Microlunatus soli: one gene and its partner. The protein of the gene in region 1 interacts with the protein of each later gene in a pairwise test. Links are inferred from orthologs where the notes say so. Each region holds a gene or a part of one and is shown on either strand. Other genes may lie near its edges.

Evidence for each region.
Region 2: the proteins of def (region 1) and BLU38_RS09835 interact in binary tests that used the Escherichia coli proteins (3 or more experiments, as listed by UniProt). The link is inferred for Microlunatus soli from one-to-one orthologs.

The regions. Positions count from the first base shown.
Region 1 is NZ_LT629772.1:733,743-743,245, forward strand. What follows is about bases 2,977-5,976. They hold def (peptide deformylase), read left to right. Parts: upstream 2,977-4,152; coding sequence 4,153-4,800; downstream 4,801-5,976. Other genes in these bases: BLU38_RS03480 (amidohydrolase), read left to right, coding at 2,977-4,156; BLU38_RS03490 (hypothetical protein), read left to right, coding at 4,900-5,103; BLU38_RS03495 (DUF222 domain-containing protein), read left to right, coding at 5,238-5,976. In the rest of the region: BLU38_RS03465 (peptide ABC transporter substrate-binding protein), read right to left, coding at 1-182; BLU38_RS03470 (tyrosine recombinase XerC), read right to left, coding at 519-1,478; BLU38_RS03475 (lactonase family protein), read left to right, coding at 1,610-2,779; more of BLU38_RS03480, read left to right, coding at 2,825-2,976; more of BLU38_RS03495, read left to right, coding at 5,977-6,872; BLU38_RS03500 (hypothetical protein), read right to left, coding at 6,895-8,409; BLU38_RS03505 (GNAT family N-acetyltransferase), read left to right, coding at 8,629-9,093; BLU38_RS03510 (LLM class flavin-dependent oxidoreductase), read right to left, coding at 9,098-9,503. UniProt on the Escherichia coli protein: Removes the formyl group from the N-terminal Met of newly synthesized proteins. Requires at least a dipeptide for an efficient rate of reaction. N-terminal L-methionine is a prerequisite for activity but the enzyme has broad specificity at other positions.
Region 2 is NZ_LT629772.1:2,104,603-2,113,937, forward strand. The notes cover bases 2,218-5,049. They hold BLU38_RS09835 (aspartate-semialdehyde dehydrogenase), read right to left. Parts: upstream 4,256-5,049; coding sequence 3,179-4,255; downstream 2,218-3,178. Other genes in these bases: BLU38_RS09825 (acetoin utilization protein AcuC), read right to left, coding at 2,218-2,313; proC (pyrroline-5-carboxylate reductase), read right to left, coding at 2,310-3,182; BLU38_RS09840 (CPBP family intramembrane glutamic endopeptidase), read left to right, coding at 4,415-5,049. Also shown: BLU38_RS09810 (phosphotransferase family protein), read right to left, coding at 1-183; BLU38_RS09815 (helix-turn-helix domain-containing protein), read right to left, coding at 236-466; BLU38_RS09820 (DUF1540 domain-containing protein), read left to right, coding at 790-1,077; more of BLU38_RS09825, read right to left, coding at 1,141-2,217; more of BLU38_RS09840, read left to right, coding at 5,050-5,227; BLU38_RS09845 (transglutaminase-like domain-containing protein), read left to right, coding at 5,435-6,430; BLU38_RS09850 (proline dehydrogenase family protein), read right to left, coding at 6,438-7,412; BLU38_RS09855 (sugar phosphate isomerase/epimerase family protein), read right to left, coding at 7,547-8,407; BLU38_RS09860 (hypothetical protein), read left to right, coding at 8,619-9,335.

The DNA of each region.
Region 1 (9,503 bases):
CTGATCGCCCTCGCCCCGTCCTCGGTACCGCCGCCACCTCCCGATGAGCACCCGGCCAACACCAACACCATGGCGATGCCTGCCGCGGCGATGCGCGCCGTGACGATCCGGGCCGACCACCGTCCCGACTCCCCCGACCGGTTCCCGGCCCACCCGGTGCCACTGCCCGAACGACCTGTCATGCCGACCTCCCGTTGTCGTGCGGCCCGATGCCTGGGAGTGATCATGACCACATCAACAGCGACTTGGGAAGTGGAAGATGCGGAAATTTCAGAATCGACTGAAACTTTAACCCGAGCGAAACACGTGCCGAACGCCGCAGTGCCCTGCGCCAGAAACCCGTTGAGGCAGTCGGCGGCTGAAGTGGTGAGCTGCAAGGCGGAGGAGGTGCGCATGCCGGGGCATGTAAGCCACCTGGCTTCGCAGCAGATCGCCGCTTCAGGCGTGAGTGGCCAACGAATTTATGACGCGCGACACGAGGAGCGGCGGTGGACAGTCGGTGGGGCCCCAGTGGCCGGTCAGGCGCGCGGATGGGCCTGCTCGAAGGCACGCCGCAGGCGTTCGTTGGTGACGTGGGTGTAGATCTGGGTCGTCGCGAGTGAGGAGTGCCCGAGCATCTCCTGGACACTGCGCAGGTCGGCGCCGCCCTCCAGCAGATGGGTCGCCATCGCATGCCGCAGCCCGTGCGGGCCGAGGTCCGGGGCCCCCTCGGTGACACCGAGTGCGCGATGCACGATCCGGCGCACCACGCGGGGGTCGATCCGACCGCCCCGCTCCCCCAGGAAGACCGCATTCCCCGACTTCGCACCGGCCAACTGCGCTCGGCCCGAGGCCAGCCAGCGTTGCAGCGCCCGCAGACCTGGTCCGCCGATCGGCACACTGCGCTCCTTACTGCCCTTGCCGAAGACCCGGAGCACCCGACGATCGGTGTCGAGGTCGGCCAGGTCCAGCCCGCACAGCTCGGACACCCGGATGCCGGTCGCGTACAGCGTCTCCAGGATCGCGACATCGCGGATCCCGACCGGTCCGCCGGCCTCCTCCGCGGCTGCCGTGGCCGCGGCCAGCATCCGGTCCGCCGCCGCCTGATCGATCGTCGCGGGTAGCCGACGCTGCTTCTTGGGTGACTTCAGTCCCGCCGCGATGTTGCGATCGACCCGCCCGGTCTGCTCGGCCCAACTCCAGAACACCCGGACAGCCGCCGATCGCCGCTGCACACTGGCCCGGGCCGAGCCCGCGGTCTGCTGCCGTGCCAACCAGCCGCGAAGATCCGGCAACTCGGCATCCTGCAGGCCGGCCATCCCGAGTTGCTGCAGGTGCAGCAGCATGCTTTGGATGTCGCCGGCGTAGGCCCGGACGGTGTGCTCGGAGAGCCGGCGTTCGGACCGCAGATGGCGTACGTAGTCGGCCGACAACCGGGCGAACTCCTCGCCCAGTTCCACTCGTGCCTCGCCCGCGTCGGGGTGCTGGTCGGCCACCATGGGACAACCTTTGCCCGGCCCACCGGCCGCGGCAAGCCGCCACGCGTACCGCACCGGGTCAGTATTGCCAACCACATCGGTATCGCAGGCCGGCTCGGTATTGCTGGGCAGAAAGTGATATCCAAGTGCCCATGACCGAAACCAGCGGCGATCCGACCACCGACGCCCCGTCGACGGATTCCCCCTCCACCGAAGACCAGTCGACGGAAGCGAGCGAGGCTCAGCCGACGACGTCGGCCCCGACCTTCGACCCTCCCGAGTACGTCTTCGTCGGCGGCTACACCGACGAGATGGGCGGGACGGCGAAGGGCCTGACGATGTACGGGACCGGGGCGGGGTCGGACGGGTCGGGTGCCGAGGCCGCGGACGCCGGGACCGTCGCCGCGGTGGCCTCGCTCGGGTTGGCCTCGCCGTCGTACGTGATCAAGCATCCGTCCAAGCCGTGGCTGTATGCGGTCCATGAGAGCTCGCCGGGCCAGGTGTCGGCGATCCGGTATGACGACGACGGCCTGCATCTGATCAACACCGTGGACAGCGGCGGCGACGGCGGTTGCCATCTCTGCTTCGACCACAGCGGCGACTTCCTGGTGGTCGCGCACTACACCAGCGGGTCGATCGCCAGCTTTGCACTGGAACCCAACGGCGCCCTGTCCGAGCGCAAGGGGCTGCTGGAGTTCAGCGGGTCCGGACCCGACGCCGAGCGGCAGTCCTCCGCCCACGCCCACCAGGTGGTGTCGGTCGGGCAGGCGATCATGGTCCCCGACCTCGGCAGCGACGCCGTGCACATCGTCCGGATCGACGACGCGGGCGAGCTCACGCCGGCAGGAGATTCGATCAAGCTTCCGGACGGTTCGGGCCCGCGTCATCTGGTGGTCAGCGGCCGTCATCTGGTGGTCGCCTGCGAGTTGTCGGCAACGTTGTGGGTCGGAGCCCTGGACGCCGCGGTCGGCGCCGCCGGCAACTCCGTCCCGACCTCGACCAAGCAGACCGAGGAGCGGATCTACCCGTCGGCACTGGTCGCCTACGGTGACCAACTGGTGGTGGCCAACCGGGGCGCGGACACACTGGGCATCTTCACCCTGGACGCGTTCGGTACGCCGCACCCGCTGACCGAGATCGACTGCGGCGGCAGCTGGCCGCGGGACGTGACGGTCGACGGCGAGCAACTCTGGGTCAGCAACCAGCAGAGCGACACCGTCAGCGTGATCAAGCCCGCCGCCGTCAGCAACCGGCCCGAGGACTGGCCGGTCGTCCATCAGCTGTCGACCGGCGCTCCGGCCCGCGTGATCCCGACACGGTAGCGTTGGCACCCGCCCGAAGGGCGTACAACGAGCAAGGAGGCCCTCGTGGCAAGAGCATCCCGGCGACGTGCCGGCGCAGACACCGGCCCGGCACGCCCGGAGACCGCGCCGACTGATTCCAGGGCAGGGAATTCCGTCCTGGGACAGGCCGTCGGCGGCCAGGACCGGGCCATCGTGGGTGGCCGGGTGCTGCCGATCACCGGACCGGTGATCGAGAACGGCACCGTCCTGATCTCCGACGGCAAGATCACCGCCGTCGGGGACAAGGTCAAGGTCGACAAGGACGTCCCGGTCATCGACGCGACCGGCAAGTGGGTGCTGCCCGGCTTCCTGGAGTCACACGGCCACGTCGGTGTGCACGAGGAGGGCAACGGCTGGGCCGGCAACGACACCAACGAGATGACCGATCCGGTCGGTGCCCGGTTCCGTGCGCTGGACGCGATCAACCCCGCCGACGAGGGATTCGCCGACGCCCTGTCCGGCGGTGTGACCGCCGTCGTGGTCAAGCCGGGCTCGGGCAACCCGATCGGTGGGCAGACCGTCGCGATCAGGACCTGGGGTCGGATGGTCGACGAGATGGTGATCAAGCAGCCGGTCAGTGTGAAATCGGCCCTCGGCGAGAACCCGAAGCGGGTCTACGGCGACAAGCAGAAGCTGCCCTCCACCCGGCTCGGTGTGGCGTCGGTGATCCGGGACGCGTTCCTCGGCGCCCAGGATTACGTAGCGCGTCGGGAGCAGGCGGCTGCCGAGGACAAGCCGTTCACCCGGGACAGCAACAACGAGGTGCTGGCCGCGGTGTTGGCCGGCGATCTGCCCTGGTGCCAGCACACGCACCGCGCCGACGACATCGCGACGGCGATCAGGCTGTCGGAGGAGTTCGGCTACCGACTGGTGATCAACCACGGCACCGAGGGCCATCTGCTCGCCGATGTGCTGGCGGAGAAGGACATTCCGGTGATCATCGGTCCGCTTTTCACCTCCCGGAGCAAGGTCGAGGTCAACCAGCGCCACCTGCGCAATCCGGGCCTGTTGGCCGATGCCGGTGTGACCATCGCCATCACCACCGACCATCCGGTGGTGCCGATCAACTTCCTCGTCTACCAGGCGATCCTGTCGGTCAAGGACGGACTCGACCCGGCGAAGGCGTTGGAGGCGTTGACGATCAACCCGGCGCGGATGCTCGGGCTGGATGCGTCGATCGGCTCGCTGGAGGTGGGCAAGGACGGTGACGTGGTGATCTGGGACGGCGACCCGCTGGACATCATGAGCCGCGCCGAGCAGGTGATCATCGGCGGCCGGCCGGTCTATGCCTTCGACCATGATCAGGGAGTCGGCGTGACCGCCGATCCGTACACCGTGCTGAGGAGTGCACAGTGACCGAGCAGCAGACGGCGCACGAACCGGATCAGCAGCGGCCGGCCGACACCCCGAGCAAGATCACAACGGTGTCCGACCTGATCGACGGCGGCACCGTGCTGCCGATCACGCGCTGGGGCGAGCCGGTGATGCATCACCCGTCGACACCGGTGACCAGCTACGACGACGATTTGCACACGCTGATCCGCAACATGTTCGCCACGATGGCCGCCGCGGACGGCGTCGGACTGGCCGCGCCACAGGTCGGGGTCGATCTGTCGCTGTTCGTCTACGACTGCCCCGACGAGGATCGGCGGCGGCACATCGGCGTCTTCTGCAACCCGGTCGTGACGCTGCCCGAGGGCAAGGATCGCAAGCTCGACTACGTCGACGAGGGCTGCCTGTCGCTGCCGGGGGCGTACATCGAACTGGCCCGGCCGGACTTCGCCAGTTGCACCGGGCAGGATGCCTTCGGCAACGACATCACCGTCGAGGGCAACGGCTATTTCGCCCGCTGCCTGCAGCACGAGACCGATCACCTCAACGGCATGGTCTTCGGTGACCGGCTTGCGGCCCGAGCACGCAAGAAGCTGTACGCCCAGCATCGCGACGTCGCCGACCGCTACCCCGCCGATTGGCCGGCATCGCCCAAGATCGACAGCTGACCCACCGGAGGGCTGGATGCGTCAGGGGCACCACGGCCTCAGGCGGCACCCGAGCGGCAGCGGTCTCCGTCGCATCCCGCCCAGACGCCGGAGTCCTTGATGCCCATCACGACAGCGCCACCGCTGTCGCTGTCACCGATCTGCGCGTTCACCGTCCCCGGAGCCGCCGATCACGACGTTGGAATCGTCGTAGCTGACGACGCCGCGGTTGCCGTGGGACCGCTCTGGTCGCCGCACGACGTCGGTGCCGGGGTGGTCTACCTCGATTCACCGGCCGCCGGCTCGTCACCGGTGAGTGGCTGACGATCGATGGCGGCTGCAGCACCGTCGGGTGGTCGGATAGGTAGAGTCGCGCCTTGGTCACTTTTGTCAGATCCCTGTCCCGGTTGGGTTCTGAGCCCTCAAGAGTGTCTGACCCGACGGCTACTGTCGTTGTCATGATCGATGCGATCGGGCTGCAGCAGAACAGCCTGGCGTCGACGGGTCTTGACCCGTCGACGTTGGGCAATGCTCAGCTGCTCGATCATGTCCAAGCCTTCCGGTGGCTGGAGCGGGCCGGGATCAACAGCATCCTGATCTTGGCTGCGGACTGGGCCGACCGACATCCAGCCGACAGCATTGATCGCTACCAACTCGACGTCCGCGGCGGCGACCGTTCCGTCCGACCCGGCGGTTCCGGCACGCCGTCGATGGCGAGGTTCGCGATCACCGAGTTCGCCTCTAGCTTGGGGAAGCCGACCGGCAGCGGTGAACGGATGATCGGCGACGCCTTGGATCTGCGCCATCGGCTTCCCCGACTGTGGCGACGCCTGTGCAACATGGAGATCGACGGCCGCGACTGCCAAACGATCGCCCGCGAGACCCATCATTTGACGCCGGAGCAGGCGCTGCAGGTGGACGCGTCGATCGCCGACTTGGTCGGTCGCTGGTCGTTCGGACGGTGGATGAAGCATCTGGAGTCCCGGATCATCGAGGTCGACGCCGAGAACATACAGAAGCTGGCCGAGCAGGCCGCCCACGAGATCGGCCTCTATCTCGGCCAGAGTAATGATCACGGTCTCAAGACCGTCTATGCCCGACTCCCGGCACCGATCGCGATCCGGTTGTATGCCCAAGCCGACCGAGTCGCCGACATCCTCCAACGGCGCGGCCATACCGGCACCAAAGGTGAACGGCATGCCGAGGCGCTCGACATCATGACCCGGCCGTTGGAACACCTGAAGCTGCTCGCCGAGGACACCGCCCCCACGCTGTTCGATCCCGACCCGGATGACGACTCGCTGTTGCCCACGCCGTCCATGCCGAATCAGGCCGCCGACCATGATCATTCCGCCGCCGATGATGATCACTCCGCATCCGACGAGCCGCCGCCCGAAGCCGAGGACCTTCCACCCGAACCTGAGCCGGACGACGACACCGGCGATGATGTGCCGGTCGGGCCGTCCCGGTTCCCGCGCATCGAGCAGGATCGGCGACTTGCCGAGTTGGCGATCAAGGCGATCGGACAGATCGATCCCGCAAAGCTTCGGCCCAACGCCACGTTGTATGTGCACATCGCCCGGGAGACCTTGGAGAACGGTCTCGGCGTCGCCCGGGTCGAGGACGTCGGCCCGATCGTGTCCAGCCTGGTTGCCGACTGGCTCCGGGGCTGCGATGTCACCGTCAAGCCGGTTGTTGATCTTGCCGCGGACCTGACACCGGTGGATTCCTATGAGATCCCGAAGGCGATGCGGGAGCGGATGCTACTGAAGTTTCCGGGCAGCATCTTTCCGTTCTCCGGTGTCACCGGACGGCATGTTGATCTTGATCACAGCATCCCGTATGTGCCGGGGTTCCCAGGTCAGACCCGGGAGGACAATCTCGGTCCCAAGGGCCGCGGCGAACACAACGTCACGACCCACGGCTTCTGGCGGCGTCGACAACCGTCGCCCGGAACACACGTGTTTCGGGCGCCTCACGGCAGAGTCTTTCTGGTCAATCAGACCGGCAGTTTCAATCTCGGATCTGGATCCTTCGCCCAGACGATCTGGCGTGCCGCCGCGCCCCAAGCAGCAGCAAAGGTCGACACCTGACCCTCCGGAACGGCTGAGTGCGTCAGGGGGCACCGGAGCGGCAGCGGTCTCCTTCGCATCCAGCTCGGACGTCGGAGTGCTTGATCCCCATCACGACGGCGCCACCGGTGTCGCTGTCACCGATCTGCGCGTTCACCGCCCCGGAGCCGCCGATCACGACGTTGGAATCGTCGTAGCTGATGACGTTGCGATTGCCGTGGGACCTGATCGACACGTCATCGATGCCATCGGCACCGATCACGAGCGCGTCGTCACCGTCGGCGGTGGAGGCGCCCTCGTCGGTCACGCTGGCCCGAGCTCGTGCCCGGTCGGCCGCTATCGGGGTGTCGGCGGCCGGACGGTTACTGTCGGCGCGGCCGCCGGATCTGGCACGTTCGACCGGCACGCCCCGGTCCGCCGAATCTGCCTCGTGCTCGGCTGAGCCTTCCTTGTCCGCATGGGTCCTGGCGTCCGCCGGCTCCTCGTCCTCGGCTTCTTCTGAACCCTCGTCCGCTTCCTCCTGATCCTCCCTGTCGCCGGAGTTTCCGGAGCGGACCGTCGACCCCGAGACGTCGACCGCGTTCAGGCCACTGGAGTCGGTGTCGCCGGTGTTGGCGTTGATCCGTCCGTTGCGGTTGATGAAGACGTTCGAATCGTCGTAGGTGACGATCTGATCATCACCGCGGACGTTGACCGAGTGGTCCTCGAGCCCGCTGATCGAGGTCGCGCCACCGCTGCGGGATCCGAGGCCGGACAGCACGCCGGCGAGTGATCCGTCGGACATCGCCTCGGCCGGTTCCCGTTGTCCGTCAGGCCTGTCGGCCAGGTCACTGATCGATCCGGCGGCCGTCGTCGGTCGCTGCGGGCGTACTCGGAGCGGCGATCCCGATCCGGTCGACCGCCCGGAAGCCAGCGCGGATTCTCGCGTGTCCAGGGCGACGACGCCACTGGCCGAAACGGCTCCGGTGTTGGCGATCAGCCTGCCGTCGTCGCCGATGTACACGATGCCGCCGTTCGCCGCGACGATCGACGCGGTCTGCTCGCTCCACGACGGCGCGACCTCGTTGATCACGGTCGTCGAAGGTTCGGGTCCCTGCCGGGTCCGATCGTGCGGACGAGGCGGTGCGGCCTGTCCGCCGGCTACGTCGGAGCGGCCGGTCTCCCGGCGTTGCGGATGTCCGACCGCACCAGGACGGGTCTGCTCCGGTCCGAACATCGCGACCTGTTGCCGGGTTACGGTTTCGGCCGCACGTCTGCCGAGGGGGGCCAGGTCGTCGCTGCTCGAAGTCTCCGTCCGTCCAACCGGTCGCTGTGGTGCGACGGTGCCCGGAGCCATCGGATCGTCCAGACAGCCGAACGGCGAAAACCACGGGCCGGTCGGCACGGCGGGTGCCCCGGCGTCGCCGGTGATCAGCGTGATCGCCGGGACAGCTGGTGTTACAGGCTGGATTCGGCCGGCATCGAGGCGCTGCTCGCCCACGATGTCGCGGACGATCCAACCCGCGAGTGCAAAGACTGCGCCGAGTAGCACGGCACAGATGATCGTCGAACGTTTCACGATGGTGCCCTTCCCCGAGGTGATGCAGAGCTGGTGGGTGGCAATTGCCCGTCCGCGATGGCTCAGCCATCAGCTACGACCGGGTCGTCCGGTGCGACGTTCCGCCAGTTCGGACGGTAGTGGCCACCGAGCGACTCCGCGGCGAATTTACGAATGGCGACGACGGGGGCACAGGGAATTCGATTGTCGTGTGCTGGCGGACGTGGCATCGTCCGACCCATGGCAGGGATCGACGGACTCCGGATCAGGCGGTTCGGCGTCGACGATGTCGACGGCTGGGCACGGACCGACCTGCAGCGGCGGCATCTGGTCGATGCCCTGGCGGAGTCCGACGACTATCTGGCCGCGGTGCAACCGGGCGGTCGGATCGTCGGCAAGCTCGGGATCCGGTACGGCCAGCACCCGGACGCCGGCACGATCTACCAGTTCGACGTCGTCGACGGACTCCGGGGACAAGGCATCGGGACCGCCCTGCTGCTGCGCGCCGAGCAGATCATCGGTGATCATGGCTGCGACCGCGCCACGCTCGGCGTGGAGCAGGACAATGTCGCAGCGATCCGGCTGTACCGTCGTCGGGGCTATCAGGAGTTCGGCACCGAGGCTGCCGAATGGGACCAGGAGGCGGCCGACGGTTCGATCTACCGCTACCGATGTCTGTGTCTGCTGATGCAGCACACCCTGTGAACGCTCAGCGCGCCGCGGCCGCATCGAGAGGAGCAGGGGCGGCGAGCAACGATCGCAGCCGTGGGAGAAGTTGATCACCGATCCGCGCCACCTCGTCCAGGTACGGTGTGTCGGACAGCACAAAATGGCTGACCCCGAGGTCGGCGTACTTGCCCAGCGCGGCGGCGACGTCGTCGGCCGAGCCGACCAGCCAGGTGGTGCCTGCGCCGCCGCCACCGTACTTGCCGGGAGTCGTGTACAGGCAGGAATCCAGCACGTCGCCCCGCTCGGCGAGATCGTAGAGTCGGCGCTGGCCGACGGCCTTCCGCCACTTGGTGTCGATCTCCCCACCGGCCTTGGCTGCCATCGTCGCGACCCGCTGCTCCGCATCGTGCCAGGCCTGGTCGGTGGTGTCCCGGACGACGGTGGTG
Region 2 (9,335 bases), 1.4 Mb from region 1 along the record:
GCGCGGCAACAACACGACGCAATCCGGTGCCAGGATCGCGAAGCGATGCCAGCCCTCCCCGGTCAGTTCGACCGCGGACAGGTCCGGCAGATCGAGCACCGTACGCAGCCGCGCACGTTGCGGTGGCGTCAGGACGATCTCCAGCGCGCGCGGAGCTATCTCGCGCGAGGGCGGGCCTGGCACGTTTGCGGTCGTCAGCCGAGGTGTGCTGTCAGAGCTGGGAAGCCGTTGAGGCCTACCCGGTCTCGAAGTAGGAGCCGCGGAGATAGTCGTGGACGGCCTTCTCGGGCACTCGGAAGCTTCGGCCGAACCTGGCCGCCTCGAGTTCCCCGGAGTGGATCATCCGGTAAACCGACATCTTCGACACGCGCATCACCGACGCCACCTCGGCGACGGTCAGGAACTTCACGCCGGAGAGCGTCCCGTCGATCGGGGTCACGCCCGGCGAGTCAGGCTGATTGGTCATCAGAGCACACCGTTTCCGATCCGCGTCGTGGCTGGCTTCCCCTCCAGCGTCGTGCGCGCATCTGCTGTGAGACTAGTGGCAAACGGGGCAATTGGGAAAGCCGCGGCGTCGAAATTCCGCCGACACGCCGCGAACAGAGCTTGACCAATGCCTGACACTTTCCCTGCGCCGGGGGTGACGAGCACCCTGATCGGACGTTAAGGCCAGCCTCACCTGGCTGGACGGCGACGGGTTCCGGGTGCATCGTGGACAGTGACTGAGTGACCTGCGCCACATCGAAGGATCACTGGGGCCACATCCGAGGAACCCAACTGGAGGCGACGATGACCACGATGAGCCTGCCGATCGTCAATACCTGCAGCGTCGAGGGCTGCTCCTACAACCACGACCACGACTGCCACGCCGGCGCGATCACCGTGATCGAGGAGACCTCGGCCTGCGGCACCTACTTCGCCGACGGCCACAAGGGCGGCGGCGCCGAGACCGGCCACGTCGGCGCCTGTCACCGCACTGACTGCGTCCACAACTCCTCGTTGGAGTGTTCGGCCGAAAGCGTCGAGATCGGTCCTGCCGGTGACGTCGCCGACTGCCTCACCTTCAGCGCCCGCTGAACCAGCCGCGCAGAGTTCAGGATCCGGGCAGAATTCGGGATCCGGTCAGAGTTCGGGATCCGGTCAGAATTCGGGATCCAGGCCGAGCTCGGGGAACACGGCCCGCCGGGTGGCCAGGATCGCCTGATCCAACCGGCTCGCGGGATCGAAGCCCTCGCTCATCGGAGCGAAGTCGATCGGACTGCCGTCGGTCATGCTCTCCGGTGCGTCCGCGCCCTGCTGATCGCGCCAGCTCTGTGGGATCTGCGTCTGGGGCGGGATCGGCCGACCGGAAATGATGCCCAACAGGTGCGCCCAGGCCCGCGGTACGACGTCGACGAGGGCGTAGCCGCCGCCCCCGGCTGCCACCCAGCGCCCGTCGGTCAGTTCGTCGGCCAGTCGCGCGATCTCCAGGTACGACGCCCGCTGGCCGTCAACGCTCAGCCGCAGATCGGCCAGCGGATCGTGCCGGTGTGAGTCGCAGCCGTGCTGACTGATCAGGATGGTCGGCTTGAACGCTGCCAACGCCTCCGGCACCACCGCGTCGAACGCCCGCAGCCAACCCCGGTCGTCGGTCCCCGAGGGCAACGCCACATTGACCGCACTGCCGACCGCCGCCGGTCCGCCGGTCTCGTGCGGGTATCCGGTCCCGGGGAACAGTCGGACCGGCGTTTCATGCAGGCTGATCGTCAGCACCCGCGGATCGTTGTAGAAGATCGTCTGGACGCCGTCGCCGTGGTGAACGTCGACGTCGACGTAGGCGATCCGTTCGCAGCCCTGCTGCAGCAACCAGTCGATCGCGATCGCCAGATCGTTGTAGATGCAGAAGCCGCTGGCCGCCGAGGGCATCGCGTGATGCCAGCCGCCGGCGATGTTGACCGCCCGCCGGACCTCGCCCTGCCAGACCGACCGAGCCGCCTCGACACTGGCCGCCGCGACCTGGGAACTCACCTCGTGCATCCGTGGGAACACCGGATTGTCGGTGGTGCCCAGTCCGTGGATCGGATCGGGCTCGCCGGCCCGTACGGCGTCGATGTAGTCGTCGGTGTGCACCCGGCGGATCAGCGCGTCGCTCGGCGCCGGCGGTTCGACCACCTGCAGGTGCTCCAGGACGCCGAGCGCCTTGGCCAGCGTGACCGCACTCTTCACCCGGCCGGGGGCCATCGGATGCAGCGCGCCGAAGTCGTAGCGGGTGAGCAGATCGGACAGGATCAGCCTGGCCTCAGCCGACCGGGTGGGCGCCGCATCGGCACTCATGCGGGGGCGTTCCTTCCCGGAGCCTCGTCGGCCCCGTTCTGTCCGGCCTCGTCACGGGCGGCTTCGGCCAGCGCACGACTGCGGTCCCGGGCGGCTTCCATCGCACCGAGGAAGGCGGCGCGGACCTTGTGGTCCTCGAGCACCCGAATGGCGGCCGCGGTGGTGCCGCCGGGCGAGGTCACCCGCTCACGCAGCACGGTCGGATGATCGCCGGTCTCCTTCAGCAGCTTGGCCGAGCCGTACATGGTCTGCACCGCCAACTCGGTAGCGGTGTGCCGCGGCAGCCCGAGGTGGACGCCGGCCTCGATCATCGCCTCGACCACCAGGAACAGGTACGCCGGGCCGGTGCCGGAGATCGCGGTGACGGCGTCCTGATACTTCTCCGGGACGATCACAACCTCGCCGGTCGCCGACAACAGCTTGGCGACCTGTTCGACCTGGTCGGACTCGGTGTGCTTGCCACCGGACAGCGTCGCCATCCCCTCGTCGACCTGGGCCGGGGTGTTCGGCATCACCCGGACGACCGGCGTACCGGACGGCAGGTGTGCCTCGATCACGTCGGTCGCCACACCGGCGGCCAGCGAGGCCACCAGGGCACCCGGCCGCAGCGCCGGTCCGATCTGGTCCAGCACGGCGGTGATGTCCTGCGGTTTGACCGCGACCAGCACGGTCGCGGCAGCCGCCGCGGCCTCGGTGTTACCCAGCACCCGGATGCCGTAGCGCTGTGCCAACTCGTCGCCGCGTTCGGGCCGCCGGACGGTGGCGACGATGTCGGCGGCGTCCCAGCCGGCCCGAAGCAGCCCGGAGAACACCGTCTCGCCCATCACACCGGCGCCGATGATCGCCAGCCGGACCGGCCGTTGGCTCACGGGGCGACCAGTTCCTCGGGACGTCCGAACGATCCCGCCGGTCCGGCGATCCGGGTCGCGATCTGCTCGGCGATCTGGACCGCGTTCAGCGCCGCACCCTTGCGCAGATTGTCGTTGCTCACGAACAGCACCAACCCCTTGCCCGCGGGTGCGGACTGATCGGCACGGATCCGACCGACGAACGCCGGATCCTTGCCGGCTGCCTCCAGCGGGGTCGGGACGTCGCTGAGCTCGACGCCGGCCGCCTCACCGAGCAGCGCGGTCGCCTGCTCGGGGCTGAGATCGTTGTCGAACTCGGCATGGATGGCCAACGAATGCCCGGTGTAGACCGGAACCCGGACGCAGGTCCCGGCGACCAGCAGGTCCGGCAGGTGCAGGATCTTGCGGGACTCGTTGCGGAGCTTCTGTTCCTCGTCGGTCTCCAGCGTGCCGTCGTCGACGATCGAACCGGCAAGTGCCAGCACGTTGAACGCGATCGGCTTGGCGTAGACGTTCGGCTCCGGGTAGTTGACCGCGGAGCCATCGAAGGCGAGCTTGGCTGCGTCGCCGGTGACTGCCTGGGCCTGACCGTCGAGTTCGTCGACACCGACACCACCCGAGCCCGAGACGGCCTGATAGGTGGCGATCATCAGCCGGTTGAGGCCGGCGGCCTGGTGCAGCGGCGCCAGCACCGGCATCGCGGCCATCGTGGTGCAGTTGGGGTTGGCGATGATCCCCTTCGGCGGATTGACCGCATCCTCGGGATTGACCTCGGACACGACCAGCGGGACGTCGGGATCCATCCGCCAGGCCGAGGAGTTGTCGATCACGACCGCACCGGCGGCGGCGACCTTCGGCGCCAGCGCCTTGGAGGCGTACTTGCCGTTGGAGAACAGTGCGATGTCCAGACCGCTGAAATCGGCAGTCTCGGAATCCTCGACGGTGATCTCACCGTCCTTCCATGGCAACGTCTTCCCCGCCGACCGCGCAGAGGCGAAGTAGCGAATCTCGGACACGTCGAAACCGCGCTCGTCCAGGAGGTGGCGCATCACGCCGCCGACCTGACCGGTCGCACCGAATACTCCAATACGCATGCCCCGAGCATAGAAGCCCGACCCGCCTGGGGCCGCATCGCCGCCACCGACTGGACACCGATTCCCCGTTCCCGCGCACCTTCGAGGTTCCCGCGCGTTCCACAGACTCCGCGGCAGCCTCGAACTTGCGCGGGAACCGTGGGGGCGGAAGATGGTCGGGTGAGCGATGCGACGACGGCGCCGGATGCCGCGGGGACGAGATCAGCGGGTTGGATCCGGGCCGAGGTGCTGATCGTGCTCGGGCTCTCGCTCGGGCAGTCGGCGATCTATTCGATCCTCAGCATCGCCGATCGGCTGACCCAGCAGAAGGCCCTGAACGAACAGTCGTCGTCGCTGAACTCGTCGGTCACCCCGGACCGGCCTTGGCTCGATCTGTCCTACCAGGTCGTCAACATCGCCTTCCCGTTGGTGCCGGTGCTGCTCGCGCTCTATCTGCTCTGGCTGCACAATCCGGCCGGGATCCGCCGCCCCGGCCAGGTGATCGGCTTCGACCTGCGCCGTCCCGGCTTCGATCTCGGTCTGGGCACCCTGACCGCACTCTGCATCGGGATCCCCGGCCTCGGCCTCTACCTCGGCGCCCGGGCGCTCGGGCTGAACACCCAGGTGCAGGCTTCCGGCCTCGGCGACAACTGGTGGACGGTTCCGGTGCTGATCCTGTCGGCCGCTGAGAACGCCGTCGTGGAGGAGGTGATCATGCTCGGCTTCCTCTACACCCGGCTTCGACAGTTGACCTGGCGCGGCCAGCAACTGGTCTGGCCGGTGATCATCATCGTCAGTGCGTTGGTCCGCGGCAGCTATCACCTCTATCAGGGCTTCGGCGGCTTCACCGGCAACCTGATCATGGGCGTGATCTTCGGGCTGATCTATCTGAAGTGGAAGCGGGTGATGCCGTTGGTGATCGCCCACACCCTGCTCGACATCGCCGCCTTCGTCGGCTACGCCCTGCTGGCACCCCACGTCAGTTGGTTGTAAGGGGTCAGCTGGTTGTAAGGGTCAGTTGGTTGTAAGTGGTTCGGAGCCTGTCGAAGATCGACCAGGTCCGGCGGGACCACCGGACGACCGGGCTCAGCCGGCGAAGGGTAGACGGGCCCCCTCCGTACGTCGCCATTCCGGCGGTCGGCCGGAATGATGCGCTGCCGAGCTTGACCGCGACGGTGCGCGACGTGCTGGACTCGCTTCATGACCGAAGCGCAGAACCTGCCAGGTCGGCGATCCGACGTATCGTCGCCGAACGGGTACGACCCGAGACAGTGGGCGGTGCACACCGCGTATTCCGATCCCGGTCCGTATGCCGACCTCCTGCTGGCCGTGCCTGCGCAGATCGAAAAGCTGTCCGCCGTGGCTCGGAACCTGATCATCCACTATCGGGCTTCAGGCCTGAAGTTACCCGAGGAGACCAGGGACGACATCGATGCCCGGTGGATCGCAGCGATCCTCGATCTTGATCAACAGCGGCATCCGCAACCGCTGGACGTCGAGCGCGATCCGATCTCCAAGGTCCAGGGCTGCTGTCGCGATCACTCCCTGTTCAGCGTCGCCGTGCTGCGTCAGCACGGCGTGCCGGCAAGGCTCCGGTACGGCTTCGCGCACTACTTCCACCAGGACTACGGCGCCGACCATGTGATCGTGGAGATCTGGCTGTCGGAGGAGATGCGCTGGTTGCGTTTCGATCCGGAAGTCGGCGAGCCGATGGAACGGTTGACCACTCCTCAGGACATCCCGCACGGTCCCGACGCACCCTTCACCACCGCGGCCGAGTGCTGGTTGGCATACCGGGCCGGGACGATCGATCCACGGACCTACGGTGCCGGTCCGGGTGTCGGCGTCGGCGGTGCTTGGTACATGCAGGGGGCGGTCTTCTACGATGCGGCGTTCCGAGCGGGGCACGAGTTGCTGGTCTGGGACACGTGGCCGGGAATGAGCTCACCGGACGGCGTCACCACAGCTGAGGCCCGACTCGCCGATGAACTGTCCGCGTTGATCGTCGCTGCCGACTCCGGCGATGCCGACGCCGAGCGTCAGCTGATCGAGCGGATGCGCTCGGATCCGACCGTCGGGCCGGGCACGAGCGTGCGCACCATGTCCCCGCGCGGAGATCCCGCGCGCACCACCGATCTGACCAGGCGTCCCGGCACCAGGGGCACGCGATCGACGGGCCGTCGACAGGCTCAGTGATCTTCGGTCAGCGGCGCGACGGGATGGCGGAGTGTCGAGCGGTGGGGCCGTTGACGACCCGGTGCGTGACGGCACCGGCGAGCAGGAAGAGGTTGGCGGGGCGTTCGGCCAGTCGGCGGACCAGATAGCCGTACCAATCCGACCCGTACGGGAGGTAGACGCGGACCCGATGTCCCTTGTGCAGCAGGCGTTCCTGCTCGGCGACGCCGATCCCGTACAGCATCTGGAACTCAAGATCGCCCGGCTTGCGGGCGGCCTTGATCGCCAGCGTCTCGGCGATCGCAGTGAGCCGGCGGTCGTGGGTGGCGATCATCGGATAGCCGTCGCCCTCGATCAAGATCTTCAGGCAGCGTACGAAGGCCTTGTCGATCTCGTGCCGGTCGGTGTGCGCGACATCGTGTGATTCGGAATAGGCCCCCTTGACCAGCCGGACCCGGGAGCCGGCCTCGGCCAGCCGGCGGCAGTCCTCCTCGGTCCGCCGCAGGTAGGACTGCAGCACGACGCCGAGGTCACCGAAGTCCTTGCGGAGTTCGGATACCGCCTCCAGGGTGGCGTCGGTCTTGGAGTGATCCTCCATGTCGATGGTGACCGCGGTGCCGGCGTCTCGGGCGGCCTGACAGATCCGTCTGGCGTTGGCCACGGCGCGGGCGTTGCCGTCGTCGGCAAGGTCCTGACCGATCGCCGACAACTTGACCGACACCTCGGCCTGCTCGGCCAGTCCCGCGACCCGGAGTTGATCAAGGAGATCGACGTAGGCCTGTGCGGCCTGGTCGGCCAATTCGACCGAGGTGCAGTCCTCACCGAGATGATCAATGGTCACGGTGCGCCCGGTCTGCTGCAGCCCGCGGGTGGTACCGATCGCATCGGCCGACGCCTCGCCGGCGACGAAGGCCTTGACCAGTTCCCTGGTCGGCGGGAAGCCGATGATCAACTTCTTCACCGACGCGTTCCGCGACACACCGAGCAGTGCCTCTCGCAACATCCGCCACCCTCCTTCACCGTCACCACCGACGATGGTGCCCCATGTCGTCCGGCCAGATTAGACGACGCGGGGCCGTCGAGGGACTCGGCCGTCCCGCCGATATCCGAGCGGGACGTGGCGCAGCCCGAACGAGGTCAGGACAGCACGTCGGCGGTGCCGGCGGTGTCGCCGGCGAAGGCCGGCAGCGCGGCTCGTTCGAGGTGCATCCGGGCAAAGGCGAGGGACTCCGACAGATCGATCTCCCGCTGGGCGCGGGTCCCGCTGCGGCGGGAGTTGACCTCGAGCACGACGTGACCGGAGAAGCCGCTGCCGACCAGGTGCTGCAGCACCGCGCCGGCATGCTGATTGCCGCGGCCGGGCACCAGGTGCTCGTCCTTCATCGAACCGGTGCCATCGGTCAGGTGCACGTGGCCCAGCCGATCGCCCCAGGTCTTGGCCAGCTCCAGCGACTGCTGGCCGGCGGTCGAGGCGTGGGAGAAGTCCAGGGTGAGGTCCTCGTACTCGAGCTCACTGGGGTCCCACTGCGGCAGGTAGGCCTTCATCTCGGTGCCGGCGATCCGCCAGGGATACATGTTCTCCAGGCAGAACCGGACGCCGCTGCGGTCCGACAGGTCACGCAGCCGCGACACGAAATCACGGGCGTATTCGCGTTGCCAGCGGAACGGCGGGTGCACCACGACCACATCGGCATCGAGTTGCCGGGCGGCCTTGGCCGATCGCTCCAGCTTGGCCCAGTTGTCGTTGCCCCAGATGTGCTGACTGATCAGCAGGCAGGGCGCATGCACCGACAGCACCGGGATCTGGTGGTAGTCGCGCAGCTTCTGGACCGCGTCGATGTCGGTCGAGACCGGGTCGATACCGACCATCAACTCGATTCCGTCGTAGCCCAGTCGGCCGGCGAGTTCGAACGCACTGGAGGTGGTTTCGGGGTAGACCGAGGAGGTCGAGAGCCCGACCTGGACCGGCGTCCGCGGCTGGCTTGGGTTGTCTGACACAACCTCCAATGTAGTGCGACCCGGGGCAGCCGAGCACAGGTTCGCGGTCACGCTCCGGTGTCGGTCAGGGTCGGATCAGGTCCGAATCAGCGCTCGGCAAGGGTGACCGAAGCCGGATCGGGCCGACAGCGCGGCCCGCGTTCGGCATTCCACGGCGCGCGAACGGTACGGCGCCGCACGATCGGGCGAACCAGGCGCGTAGGCTGCCGCCGTGCCGGAAGTCATGATGGGTTTTCCCCGGGCGTATGCAGAATTCACCAACCCGGAAGACGACACGGAGGTGTACCGGCTCGACCTGACCTGGCTCACCTCCCGCTGGGAATGCATCTTCGGTGCCGGGTGTCCCGGGATCTACGCCGATGCGCCGGAGAACGGCTGCTGCACGCTGGGTGCGCATTTCGCCGACGCCGACGACGAGAAGCGGGTCAAGAAGGCGGTCAAGCAGCTCACGCCGGATCTGTGGGAGCACTACAAAGAGGGCAAGAAGCGTGGCTGGGTCGAGTTGGAGGACGACGACACCGTCTCCCCCGGCGAGGAGCCCGATCGCAAGACCCGGGTCGTCGACGGGGCCTGCATCTTTCACAACAGCAAGGATTTCCCGGGCGGCTACGGATGTGCGCTGCACCATCTGGCCAACAAGCAGGGCCGGCACTTCCACGAGACCAAACCCGACGTCTGCTGGCAGCTGCCGATCCGCCGGCAGTTCCGCGAGGTCGAGCGCACCGACGGGACCAACTACACCGAGGTCAGCATCGGTGAGTACTCCCGGGACGGGTGGGGTCCGGGCGGTCACGACCTGGACTGGTACTGCACGGCCAACACCGAGGCACACCACGGTCGCGAACCGGTCTACGTCAACAACAAGCCCGAGTTGGTGGCGCTGATGGGCAAGAAGGGCTACCAACTGCTCAAGCAGTACTGCGAGGAG